One region of the Fictibacillus sp. EA-CB0309 genome, then DNA from elsewhere that is predicted to be linked to it. Evidence: riboswitches for the same ligand, from Rfam matches in the RefSeq annotation. Region 1 holds a riboswitch; the other holds the start of a gene.
What was found. Region 1 has a riboswitch for cyclic di-AMP ahead of ACEWFH_RS16300 (APC family permease). Riboswitches for the same ligand answer to the same signal wherever they lie in the genome.

Region 1 (6,923 bases):
CTACTTTTACAATAACCATGATACCATTGAATTTTGCAGATTCTTTAACTCCTCTTGAAAGCAAGAGTGTCACCAGAAGAATAATCATTACTGCCGGCAAGTCAATGTACGTACCTTTTGCCGGATCAAATGCACTCGTTATGGCTGTTGGAAGATGTATTCCAAAACCGGTTAACAAGCTTTGAAAATACCCGGACCAGCCGCTTGCAACTGCGGATGAAGCTAGTCCATATTCCAAGACGAGATCCCAGCCAAGAATCCAAGCGAAGATTTCGCCAAATGCCACATAACTGTAAGTATACGCACTTCCTGATTGTGGAATCATGGATGCAAATTCCGAATAACATAGTGCTGCAAACACACAGGCGAGTCCTGCAATAATAAATGATAAAATGAGTGCTGGCCCCGCATATTTAGCAGCAGCTACTCCAGTAAGTACGAATACACCGGTACCAATAATTGCACCAACACCCAGCATCGTTAAATCCACCGCACCAAGTACGCGATTTAAAGATTGATCTGTACTTTGATTGGTTAATAACTTCTTTCTAAATAAGTTCATATGGCCTCCAATAATTGTCGATAATAGTCGAATGATTCACCTTCGTCATTTTACAAGGATTCGATATATTTGTAAAGATTATAATTTTCAAATATTTCTAATAAGTGGAATTATTATCTGTCAACAATTATACTTCTATAGTTCTTGCCAGATTTTTGATTTGACAACCATTCATTTTACTAGCTAAAATATTCTTCATGTGGACATCTCAGAAAAACTTATGAAGAAGGTGATTCAATTTGAAGAAATTCAGAATTAGTCTGGCTTGGCAAATTCTTATTGGACTTGCTGTCGGGATTATTATTGGTGCTTTGTTCTATGGAAACGAAACAGTTCAAGGATATTTGCAGCCAATTGGAGATATCTTTATCCGTTTAATTAAAATGATCGTCGTACCGATTGTTGTATCCAGTCTTATCGTAGGTGTTGCAAGCGTTGGTGACATTAAGCAATTAGGACGCCTTGGCGGAAAAACAATCTTATATTTTGAAATCGTTACAACGTTAGCAATCGTTATTGGTCTATTTATCGCTAATATATTCCAACCTGGAGCAGGAGTGGATATGAAATCGTTAACAAAAGGCGATATTTCTAGCTACGTAGAAACGACTGAATCGGTGGAAAGCCATGGATTTGCTGATACTTTCTTAAATATCGTTCCAACGAATCTTTTTGAATCGTTAGCTCAAGGAGATATGTTGGCGATCATCTTCTTCTCCGTTCTATTCGGATTAGGAATTGCAGCGATTGGTGAAAGAGGTAAGCCCGTATTAGCCTTTTTCCAAGGAACTGCTGATGCCATGTTCTACATTACAAATCAAATCATGAAACTTGCGCCTTTTGGGGTATTTGCACTAATTGGTGTTACGGTTTCGAAATTTGGTATAGAATCGTTAATCCCATTAAGTAAACTCGTTATCGTTGTTTATGGCGCAATGTTTTTCTTTGTTATCGTCGTATTGGGTGGAGTTGCTGCAATGGTTAAGGTTAACATTTTCACATTGATCAAAATCTTAAAAGACGAATTAATTTTAGCTTATTCAACAGCTAGTTCAGAAACAGTATTGCCAAAACTCATGGAAAAAATGGAGAAGTTCGGCTGCCCGAAAGCAATTACGTCTTTCGTAATTCCAACAGGATATTCGTTTAACTTAGATGGATCTACGTTGTACCAAGCAATTGCAGCTCTTTTTATCGCACAAATGTACGGAATTGAACTTTCCATCGCTGAACAAATTTCTTTATTGCTAGTATTGATGGTAACTTCTAAAGGCATTGCAGGAGTTCCTGGCGTATCATTCGTTGTACTTTTAGCAACTCTGGGATCTGTAGGAATTCCTCTTGAAGGATTAGCCTTTATCGCAGGAATTGACCGAATCCTTGATATGGCACGTACAGCTGTAAACGTTGTAGGTAACTCATTAGCAGCTGTAGTAATGTCTAAATGGGAAGGCAAATTCAACAATATTAAAGCAGACCAATACCAACAAGAAGTTAGTTAATATCCAAACAAAAAACCGTGTCAGCAATAATTGCTGACACGGTTTTTTGTATCATTATTTTTTCAGATGATAAGGTACAGTTGAAATCACGATATCCCTTTTATATAACAAGTACGCACGAATCAATAAACTTGATTGGTTATGCAAGATATTATGCCAACCTTTTTTCGGTATAAACTGCGGAATAACAACTGTTACTTGATAATCGCCTTCCTTTGCTTTATGAGCTACTGTATCCACGAACTTCGTGAGTGGTCCGAGTATGCTTCTGTAATGAGAATGCAAAGTAACAAGGCGGATGTCAGGCTGCCATTTTTCCCATTTCTCTTCAAACTTCCTCTCATCTTCCCTCTCAAATGCTACATAAACAGCAATGATTTGATCAGGGTTTAAGGATTTTGCATATTTCAAGGAATTCTCCACCACATGCGTGATTCCCGCAACAGGCAAAATCATAACATTACCCTTTATATCTGGAGATGGTTCACACGTTGTCAGTCTTAATTGGTCTCCAACTGCATCATAATGCTTTTTGATTCTATGAAAAATGAGCACAATGATCGGCAGAAATACAAGGATTGACCACACTTGTGAAAATTTCGTTAAAAAGAACATCAGTGTAACGATGAAACTAATGAGTGCACCTGTCGTGTTGATCACAAACTTTGGAACCCATCCAGCAGGTTTTTCTCTAAGCCATTTAACCATCATTCCCGTTTGTGACAGCGTAAACGGAACGAATACACCAACTGCGTATAACGGAATAAGGTGTTCCGTCTCAGCATGAAATGCCACAATAAGAAGGATTGAGGCTAATCCAAGTATGATTATCCCGTTCGAATAACCAAGACGGTCTCCTCTTACCAAGAACATTCTTGGAATAAATTTATCTTTTGCCAAGTTAACAGCGAGCAGAGGAAAAGCAGAATATCCCGTGTTTGCAGCTAAAATCAAAATCAAAGCCGTTGTCCCCTGAATAAAGAAATACATAAAGTTACGTCCAAAGGTTTCTTCTGCAATTTGTGAAACAACTGTCACCTCTGCTTTTGGAACAATTCCATAGAAATAGGCTAACGTAACAATCCCAGAGAATAAAATGGCTAGTAGACCACCCATCATCATCAGCGTTCTAGCTGCGTTAACAGGTGCAGGCTCCTTAAAGTTTGGAATCGCGTTTGAGATGGCTTCAATACCTGTCAGTGCAGAACTTCCTGAAGCGAACGCCCTAAGTAAAATAAATAAGGATATACCAGCGACTGGCGTTCCGATCGGTGTGTGCAAGGTTTGTGGCACTTCTCCGGTCAAAATGTTATAAATCCCTACCGCAATAAGTATAAATAAAGCCAATACAAATAGATAAACTGGATAGGCAAGTATTGAAGCTGATTCTGTAACACCTCTTAAGTTCAACAATGTAAGAAAAACTACAAAAACAATTGCAATTTCAACGTTAAAATCATGTAGGGCAGGAAAAGCTGATGTTATCGCGTCCGTTCCTGCCGACACACTAACCGCTACAGTCAATATGTAATCCACGAGGAGTGAACCTCCTGCAACTAATCCGGGATTAACGCCTAAGTTCGTTTTCGAGACAACATAAGCTCCACCACCATGTGGATAAGCATAAATAATCTGTCTGTACGATAAAATGAGAGCTGTTAATAAGAATAGAACCCCAACCGCAATCGGGATTGAATACCAAAAAGCAGCTGCTCCTACTGTTATAAGGACAATCAAAATCTGTTCAGGACCATATGCAACTGATGAAAGTGCATCAGATGACAAAATAGCCAAAGCTTTTGTTTTGTTTATTTTTTGTTCTCCTAATTCCGCCGATTTCAGTGGTCGACCGATTAAAAGTCTTTTTATGGATGTTAACATCGTTCTCTCTCCGTCCGAAAATATTTGTTTCTATTAATGTTTACAAAATGAACTTTTTTCAATAAAAAAGTCTGCAAGTCATCACGAAGAACGACCTGCAGACCTCAATTTTCGGGTTCTACAAGCTCCACCTTCCTTCTCATAAACGCTTACGGAGTTAGCTGTCGGATTCGGGCCTTTGAGTAGCCCTACCTAAAAAGGATTCACCCCATGGATTATATTTAATCCAATAGTTGGGTCCCCCGCACCACATGGTTTTAGCGATTAAGAAATTTGAAACTGAACTAATAATACTCCCGGCAATTCAAAAAGTAAATACCATTATTTTTGAATAGGTAACAAATATGTTGTACATATTGTTTATATGAATAAATAATTAGCTTATTAAAGTAATAATAAACATAATTTTAAAGGAGTACATACATGTCAAAAGATAAGAACCCCTTTTTCTCTGATGAATACTTAACAGAACTAGCTGAAGAAATTAATGAGCAGTTTGGTTTTGAAAATGAAAAAGCTGACATTTCAAATAAGAGGCCTACACCCAGATACTAAAAAAGAACCCAATTGTGGTTCTTTTTTTAGTTTGTATTCACCATCAAGCCCTTACTCGATTAACAGCAATTAACATCAAGAAGGAAATCCCAACAACACTCGCTACCCACATCCAGGCGAGATCCATATTTCCGGAGTCAATCGCCATGTAGATCGCGGTGGATACCGTTTGCGTTTTTCAGGAATATTCCCCGCGAACATTAGTGTTGCACCAAACTCACCCAATGCTCGTGCAAAACTTAAGATGCTACCGGATATAATCGCCCTAAGTGCTAAAGGAATGGATATCCTCATAAAAACATGCCATTCATTCGCGCCATCTACTCGTGCCGCATTTTCGATATCTCCGTCAATGGACTCGAAACCAGCTTTTGCCGATTGATACATGAGCGGAAAGGCAACAACCGAAGACGCAATCACAGCGGCCCACCATGTAAACATGATCGGCTGGTGAAATAACCATTCAATGAGTTGCCCGCCAGGACCCTCTCTTCCGAATAGTACAATTAAAAGAAAACCGACAACCGTTGGCGGCAGCACTAATGGCAATAAAAAGAACGTTTCAACAACTGATTTCCCTTTGAATTTCTTATGAGCCATCACCCGTCCAAAAAACAAGCCTGTACCGATTACGAGAATTGCCGCAACCAGTGCAATTCCTAACGACAGTTTGACTGGTGACCAAAAGTCGATAACCATCTATTTTCCTACCCGCTTAAATCCGTACTCTTCAAATGTTTTGATTGACTCCTCTTTTTTCAGGAATTCATAAAACTGCTTGGCCTCTTTTTGGTGTGAACTGTTTTTAATCACACCGACCGGATAGACAATGGGTGAATGAGTTTGTTCGTTTGCGGTTGCTGCAATTCTTACTTTATCCGAGATTATGGCGTCTGTTTTGTAAACGATTCCCGCGTCCACATTCCCTGTTTCTACATATGTAAGCACTTGGCGAACATCTTTGGCAAAGACAACTTTCTTTTCGATCTCGTTCCATAGATTTAGGTTTTCAAGTGTTTCTTTCGCGTACGTTCCAGCTGGCACAGACTCTGGTGTACCGATTGAGATTCTGTCGGTTTTCGGTAAATCCTCAAACCCTTTTTTATTCGAGTTGGTAGAAACAATTAGCACCAATTCGTTCCTAACAAGATCCGTTCCCGTGTTCTTATCGATGAATCCCTCTTTTATAAGCAAATCATATTTATCTTCTGCAGCAGAGAAAAAGAGGTCCACGGGTGCACCTTGTGCAATTTGTTGCTGCAGTGCTCCTGACGCTCCAAAGTTATATGTAATCTTTATGTTCGGATGTTCTTTTTCATATAGGGTTTTCATTTCAGTGAGTACATCCTGTAAACTTGAAGCTGCTGAGATGGTAAGTTCGATCTTTTCATCTGATTTGACACTATGTTTCCGCTCTTTTTGCCCGCAGCTTGAAAGGATAATAGTAAGTAAAACCATACAGAAAAACACATAAAACCACTTTTTCAACATTTTTCTTCCTTCCTAAGCAAGATCATTACCTCTGATTATAACAAAATAGTTTAAATGAATCCTATTTTAGAGAGTTGACCTGTGGCATTTGAAAGTAAAACGAAAAAGGCTGTCCGAAAAGTATTTTCTACTTTACGAACAACCTCCAACCTTACTCTGTCACCGAGAGTAAACTTTATTTACTTATTATTTTTCTGTAAAACTTTTAAACCTGTTCCCATGTCAGATGCGAGTACATAGTTTTGATCTACGAAAACTCCCCAAATGTTCGCATTAGCAGGAACATATTTCCCGATCTGAACAGGTTTACTCGGGTTTGTGATATCAACGGCTCTCACTCCGCCTGCATAGTGAGAAAGGTACAATGTATTTCCTTGTACTTTTGGATCATGAACAGTCTTACCAAACGTGACTTGCTTATTCGGATCTTCTGAAATATCTTCTGTCAGATCTGTTTTGAACTCACTTAAAAGTTTTGGATTTGTTTTATCCTTAATGTCAAAGATTCTTGTGTAACCATACGATTGCTCGTAACCTGGCTTAATTGGCGCATATACCTCTCTTGTTTCAACAAGTACCGTGCCGCCTTTTGCAAGTGCAGCCGAGTGTGCAGAACCTTGTTGATCAGAAGCAAATGTTGTTCTTCCCTCATATTTTACGTTTTCAGGGTCGGAGATATCTAAAATGATTGTTCCAAGGTCCCAGAAAGAAAGGAAGGCTGTTTTTCCTGTTTCATCCGCATAAGCGCTATGGTTGAATACCGGTCGCTTCTTGCCGTCTGGCGCGTTCCAGTTGTATCCGTCAAAGTCTTCACTCACTTCTGGCAGTGAGCGAGGATCAAATTCGTAAAGCTTCTTAGGCTCAGCTGGATTCGTCACATCAACAAGCTGGAAGTCCTTCTCTTTTCCATGAGAATAGTAATCAGCGTATGG
Region 2 (6,923 bases), 510 kb from region 1:
GCGCAAATTTTTGAGAGCGTTTAGCATTTTTTATAAATGGATAAAAAACGAGCAGTGTTTCAAATCCAAGGTAGCTCAGCATCATGTTTTTTGTTGCTGATAAATAATCTTTGATACTCTCGTCAAATAAAGGCAACAGATTAGAAAAATGAGTGAACTCTAATGGATAAACTAACAAGAGTATTAATCCTAAAGGAATAATCACGCCTAAGTAACAGACTCCTGCAACTGTACGAAAACCTGAAGAAACGACATAATACGTTAATATGAGAAAGACAATAGCGATCTTCCAAGTACTTAACGTAGGAAACATCCATACTTGTATCACTTCAATATACGTTCTTAAGACGGTTATGGACCATAATAGAAAGTAAAGTAAAAGAGCAAGGTTAAACAGGTTGCCAAGAAGACCGCCAAACAATGTTTTATGGATGGTCACGATATCTCCATCACCATTATTAAGCACATAATAGATCATCCATATAAGTATATGTACAAAAACGGCTGCGATAATGACAGAGATCCAAGAATCATAACCAGCATATTTAGCTATGACTCGCTGATACCCTAACACCCCTACTCCTACTTGTTCGGAATGTACAAGGAAAAAGACAAGAAAGGGAGACACGAGAAAAGCTTCTTTAATTTTTTGCATGACGAGTTCCCATCCTTTCTGTAGAACTGCTTAGAAATCTTGTTTTAGCATTCCCAACAGAAAAGCATTTAACCCATAAATAGCCAAAAAAGCTAACTCATTTTAATAGGGATTAAACCCTTTTGAGTTAGCTTTCATTTTTTTACCCTGTAAATACTTCACCATCAGGATAACGAATATTATCTTTTGATTGTTTGGCTAGACTGAACGCCAATGTTAATGGACCTAACTTTCCGAAAACCATCACAGCACAGATGACTGCTTTTCCAATAACCGTTAGATCTGGGGTAAGCCCCATACTTAACCCTACCGTACCAAAAGCAGAAATGACTTCAAATACGATCATCATAAAAGAGGTGTCTTTCTGGACATATGTGATAATAAACAATGCTGCAAAAATAAACAAAATGGATATGGTTGTGATAGCAAGTGCTCTATACACGACTGCATTTCGAATCGTTCGTTTCATAATAACCGTATCTTCTTTGCCCTTTAAAAAAGCTGCAACAGTAAAGAGAATAACAACAAATGTTGTAAGCTTAATTCCTCCACCTGTAGAAGTACTCCCTGCTCCAACAAACATTAAAAGAATCATTAATAATGATGTATCAGGATTAATCGCAGTCATATCAATAGAGTTAAATCCCGCTGTTCTAGGAGAAACACCCTGGAAGTATGATGCCCAAAATTGCTCTATACCTGAGAGCATCCCGATTGTTTTAGGATTATTAAATTCAAATAAGTAAAAAAGTAAAATCGATATCACATTGATTACTACTGTGGAAATCAGCATGACCTTCGTATGAAGGGAAAGAGTTTTCCATTTGCGGCTTACCCATATATCAACCAATACAGTAAAACCAATTCCACCTGTAATAAACAAGAATGAAATAACAAGGTTTACAGTTGGATCACCTACATACCTCATCAGACCATCAGGCCAAAGTGCAAAACCTGCGTTATTGTACGCCGATATAACATGAAAAATACTATAATAAATTCCTTTAGAGTACCCCATGTCTGGAACCCATTTCAAAGAAAGAAAAAAGACAGCAATCAACTGAATGCTAATAGAAAAAACAAATAAATTTCGTACAAGACGTATAACACCGCCAATAGATGGCTGATTCAATGCTTCTTGCATCAGTACTCTTTGTTTAATCGATATCTTCCTACCCATCATAATGACGACCAAGGAAGCAAAGGACATCACACCAAGTCCTCCAACTTGAATCAAAAATAAGATTACAATTTCACCGAACAAGGTAAATGTAGATCCTGGATCAACCGTAGCAAGTCCTGTTACGGTTGCAGCTGATGTTGCGATAAATAAAGCATCTATCCAAGATAAGGTATTTTCATGAGCAACCGGCAGCTTCAATAAACAAGTACCTACAAAAATAAGAAATAAGAACAGCAATGCTAAAAATTGTGGAGGACTCAATTTTATTGGATTGTGCAAGAATCGCTTACGATTTTTCACATGCAGTGCCAAAGCTTACACTCCTTCATCCTCGAAACGATTTAGGTCCTCATTTTTCCCAATGACAACAAGGATATCTCCATACTCCAAAGAAACATCTGCAATAGGAGAAACATGTATTTCATCTCCACGTTTAATGGCAACAATATTACACCCATAGCGCGCACGTACATCTAGATCTGTAAGGGTTTTGTTGACAAGTTTATCAGTTACGCCAATTTCTACAATACTGTGTTCATGTGACAACTCAATAAAATCAATAATTTTTTCTGAAGAAATAAGCTGTGCAACTCTGAGCGCCATGTCACGCTCTGGGTGGATAATGCGGTCTGCACCTAGCTTTTCCAATACTTTATGATGATAATCATTCTGGGCTTTTACCCAAACTTTGTTTACGCCCGCTTCTTTTAAAAGCAAGGTAGTCAAAATACTTGCTTGTATGTCTTCTCCAATCGAAACAATAACATGGTTGAAATTTCGAATGCCTAGGGATTTCATCACTTTTTCATCAGTTGAATTGGCTTGAACTGCTTGAGTCGCAATCGTTGCAAATTCATTTACTTTTTCCATATCATTATCAATTGCTAGGACATCGTATCCCATAGTGGCAAATTCTCTACAAATGCTGCCCCCGAAGCGACCAAGTCCAATAACTGCAAACTGTTTTTTTCATTACGATTTTCTCCCCTTAAACTACATGAAGTTTCCCTTCGTTGTCCTCTAGCCTTGCTGGTTAAGAGGTTCTCTAAATCAGTAAAAAACGCAAAAAAAGACCACACAAAAAAGCGGGTCCGGTTTTTCACCACATTGACCTCTCCAGTGACATGACGCTTACGGGGTTAGCTGTCGGATTAGGGATTGGAGTATCCCTTTTGCGTAAAGCAAAATTCACCCCAAAAAATTGGTTCCCCCGTTTCACAGTAGTTTTACCATAAAAACAACTGTAAATTCAGCGATCTAAAGCCTGCTAAATTTTGAATTACATATACTGTAATCCTCCCTCTTTTAAATGTCAATCCATTTTTATAGTGTTAACAAATACTTTACATTTTTCCTGAAAATTGAAGAACCAAAACAACGATTCCAACGATCCAGACATAGATCGCAAACCCTTTTAACGTACCGGTTTGCAGCAATTTAATCATCCATTTCACAGCTATATATCCGAAGATTGCTGATGCTAACGTACCGATTGCAAGCGCTGAGAAAGAAATCGGTGGCTGTGCGCCTGTAAAGAGATCTTTTGACTGAAGGACAACCCCTCCTGCAATCGATGGGATGGAGAGCAAAAATGAAAAATACGCCGCTGCTTTTTTATCAATTTTACAAAATAACGCCGCGGCAATCGTGAGACCCGATCGAGAAACTGCCGGAAGAATAGCCGCTCCTTGAAACGTTCCGATTACAAGAGCATCGCGTATTGTAATGTCATCAATTCCTTTGTATCCGTTCCGTTTATATGAATCTGCCCACCATAATAGTAATCCTGTAAGCAGAAACTCCCACCCGACGGTTATGCCTGTTTTAGAAATTTCTTCAAAAAAATCTTTAAAAGCCAGTCCGATTATTGCAGTAGGAATTGTTCCTGCAATGAGCAGGATTCCGATTTTGCTGAACGGTCTCTTTATGACTTCCAAAATCTCTTTTCCATACACCGTCATAACAGCGATCAGTGTTCCAATATGCAGCATGCTATCAAGAAACAGTCCCGCTTCTTCCAGCTGAAATACTTGCCTTCCTAAGAGCAAGTGCCCTGTCGAGCTAACGGGTAAGAATTCGGTCAAGCCTTGGACTATACCTAATATTAGGGCCTCGAGCCAATCCATAAAAAAATCCCCCTCCATAGATGGTCTCGTACAACCTATTCTATAGAGGAGGTTTCTATGCTATGTTTTCTGTTTTCTGATAGGCGGCGATTCTCTTCGTCACTATCGTTTCTGCGGTACTCACGTATTAAGATACGATCCGTTCCTCGAAACTTCACTTCCTCGACCTTCTTGCCTCTGAGAAAACAACTGTTTCCTGATAGGCGTCGAATCTCTTCGTCACTATCGTTTCAGCTGTACTCACGTATTAAGGATACGATCCGTCCTATAGAACGCCTGAGAACAGTCGGGAAAACGATTCTTTCGTTCTTTCCCAAAGCCCTCTTTTATAAAATTCAACCGGGCGTATTTTTGTTGATTCTTCCATGTCTTCTTCGTACTGTCGAACTAGATCATTGACGGAAGAGGTATTCAGCAGGAACACATTGACTTCAAAATTTAAATGAAAACTTCTCATATCCATGTTTGCCGTACCAATCGATGCTGTATCACCATCAATAATGATTACCTTTTGATGCAAAAATCCTTTTTTATACGAATAGATTTCGATTCCTGAACGTAAAAGTTCTGGGTAATAAGAGCGGGTCGCATATTGAGTTAAAAAACCATCGTTAATTTCAGGAACCATCAAGCGGACTTGAACGCCTTTTTTGGCAGCCACCCTAAGAGCTGTCCGAATCGCTTCATTCGGAACAAAATATGGCGTCGCGATCCAAATGGATTTTTCCGCACAAGAGATTAAAGAATAATAAAGATCACTCATAATCCCAAGCTGCGTATCCGGTCCACTCGCTACAACGTGTACGGTCCCGTCTCCTTCTGCAGAGTAAGCTGTCGTTAGATGATCATCTTCTAATAAGTCCTCACCACAAACATATTCCCAGTCCATTAGAAAAATAGCATGCAGAACTTGAACAGCTTCCCCTTCCATGACCATATGCGTATCACGCCAAAATCCGATGTCAGGATCTTCACCTAAATACTCAACGCCAACATTTAATCCGCCAACAAAACCTATCTTTCCATCGATTACGATAATCTTTCGGTGATTTCGGAAGTTTAGTTTTTGGTTAAAAAATCCGTAACGCACAGGCAAAAATGCTTCTACAAGCACACCTGCTTTTTTCATCCGGTCTATATCGTACTGCTGCAGGGATAAACTTCCTATTCCATCATACAAAAATCTGACTTTAACGCCTTCGTTTGCTTTTTTAATCAAAAGATCAATAATATCCTTCCCCAGCCGATCGGAGCGAAAGATGTAATATTGAATGTGTATATATTCCTTCGCCTCTTGTAACCGTGCAATAATCTCAGGAAATGTTTCTTGGCCGTTCTGTAAAATCTTTGTATCCGTCCGCCTGTTTAATCGAGTAAGCGTGATATGGTGAGCATGTTTAGCGAAACATTGCTGATGCCTTTTCAGATCACTAAAGTCCGGTTTCTCTTCTTGTTTAGAAACCCTGATCCACTCATCCCTGTCATTTTTTCTTTTTGATTTAAACAGATGACCTTTTAAGTAGAGTTGCCCGGAATACAGGTAAAACATATACCCTACGAAGGGAAACAGAATCAAAACGTAAATCCATAAAAGCGTGTGCTGAGCCGTCCTGTTTTCAAGCATTAACGAATAAATCGTGTACAAAATTACTGCAATGTAAAGGAGCCCGAATGCTGTTTTGATAACTACATATCCTTCTGCAAAAAAAACGATGTATAAACAAACAAGTAACAATAGTGTGAGGAAAAATTCCCATATTCGTTTCATGCACTAGCTCCTTTTTCAAATCTTCTTTTACCTCTTTTATTCCCTTCCCCTTGTAAATAAAACAAGAGCATCTCTCTTTTTATACCATTTTTTCTTAGGATTTGCAGATTTCATGACTGTTATGAAATTAGTACCGTTTCGATCATTCGAACGGTTTTTTTGTGTACGCATTGGGTTGATATACAGACGCTTCGGAAATTTACGGGGCCAATCGGCGATGAATTTTGAATTGGACAGATTATTGGCTGAATTGGACAGATTATTGACTGGATTGGACAGATTATTGACTGGATTGGACAGATTATGTGACCAATCCGACAGATTAATCTTCAAATCGGACAGATCCACTAGTCAATTGGACAAATTACCGTCATCAACAAAAAAACTGCTCCTATGCACAGAACTCCTCTATGCACTTACTTTCGACTTTTACGAAAATACTGTCCACTTTTTGAGTTTTACTGGCCACTTTCGCTGATTTACTGTCCACTTTTGTAAAGTTACTGTCCACTCTGCTATTTTTACTGTCCACTTTAATTTCCCGCAAAAAAAAACACATAAAAAACTCCAAAGGTTATCACCACCTCTGGAGTCACTCAACATTATTCAGCTTTCGCTCCATTTTGCTTCCAATAGTACTCTGCAACTGCATCAGCCACTGCTTCGGCACTTCGATATAGCTCATCCATGTTGTTATCGACCCCTCCGAATTCTATGAGAAGCGCATTTTCAGATAGGTCCTGATTATAGACGCCGTTCCCAGTGGTTTTGTTTTTGCCGATTACCCCACGGCTCAATCCTGGATATTTTTTGTCTAAAATCGCATTGATTTCCTGTGCTGCTTTTTGGTTTTTCTCAAAATTAGGATTAGCTGTTCCGATTACAAACAGGGTACGTGCATATGATTTCCCATTGATTTCAGTCGTTGTGGATTTTCCTCTAAGCGAATCCCGATGCAGATCAAAGATGAGATCTATATCCTGATTGCTCGCCATTGCACTTTGAACGAGCGTACGTGACATCGGGTAACTTTTTCGATAGTCCGTATTATTTTTCTTCAACAGTTCCGTCATGTTGGTAAAATCAACGGTTGTCCCAATTCCTCTCGCTTCTAATTCCTCGCCTAGTTTTTTCCCGACCATCGTAATATTTACTTTGGAATGAATGGCGTGGTCTGGATTCGTAACTCCT

Region 2: it holds a riboswitch for cyclic di-AMP, as region 1 does, so the genes downstream of both, ACEWFH_RS19225 (potassium channel family protein) here and ACEWFH_RS16300 (APC family permease) in region 1, are expected to answer to the same signal.

What each region holds. Positions count from the first base shown of each region.
Region 1 covers NZ_CP169271.1:2,915,927-2,922,849, forward strand. The annotation lists gene ACEWFH_RS16290 (amino acid permease) at 1-562, opposite strand, end outside; gene gltP (glutamate/aspartate:proton symporter GltP) at 802-2,064, shown strand; gene ACEWFH_RS16300 (APC family permease) at 2,119-3,945, opposite strand; cyclic di-AMP (ydaO/yuaA leader) riboswitch at 4,077-4,218, opposite strand; gene ACEWFH_RS16305 (bacitracin ABC transporter ATP-binding protein) at 4,369-4,500, shown strand; partial or broken gene modB (molybdate ABC transporter permease subunit) at 4,544-5,199, opposite strand; gene modA (molybdate ABC transporter substrate-binding protein) at 5,200-5,988, opposite strand; gene ACEWFH_RS16320 (LVIVD repeat-containing protein) at 6,171-6,923, opposite strand, start outside.
Region 2 covers NZ_CP169271.1:3,428,984-3,435,906, forward strand. The annotation lists partial or broken gene ACEWFH_RS19215 (GerAB/ArcD/ProY family transporter) at 1-655, opposite strand, end outside; gene ACEWFH_RS19220 (TrkH family potassium uptake protein) at 798-2,144, opposite strand; gene ACEWFH_RS19225 (potassium channel family protein) at 2,154-2,789, opposite strand; cyclic di-AMP (ydaO/yuaA leader) riboswitch at 2,951-3,103, opposite strand; gene ACEWFH_RS19230 (undecaprenyl-diphosphate phosphatase) at 3,182-3,964, opposite strand; gene ACEWFH_RS19235 (hypothetical protein) at 4,000-4,122, opposite strand; gene cls (cardiolipin synthase) at 4,230-5,732, opposite strand; gene spoIIP (stage II sporulation protein P) at 6,335-6,923, opposite strand, start outside.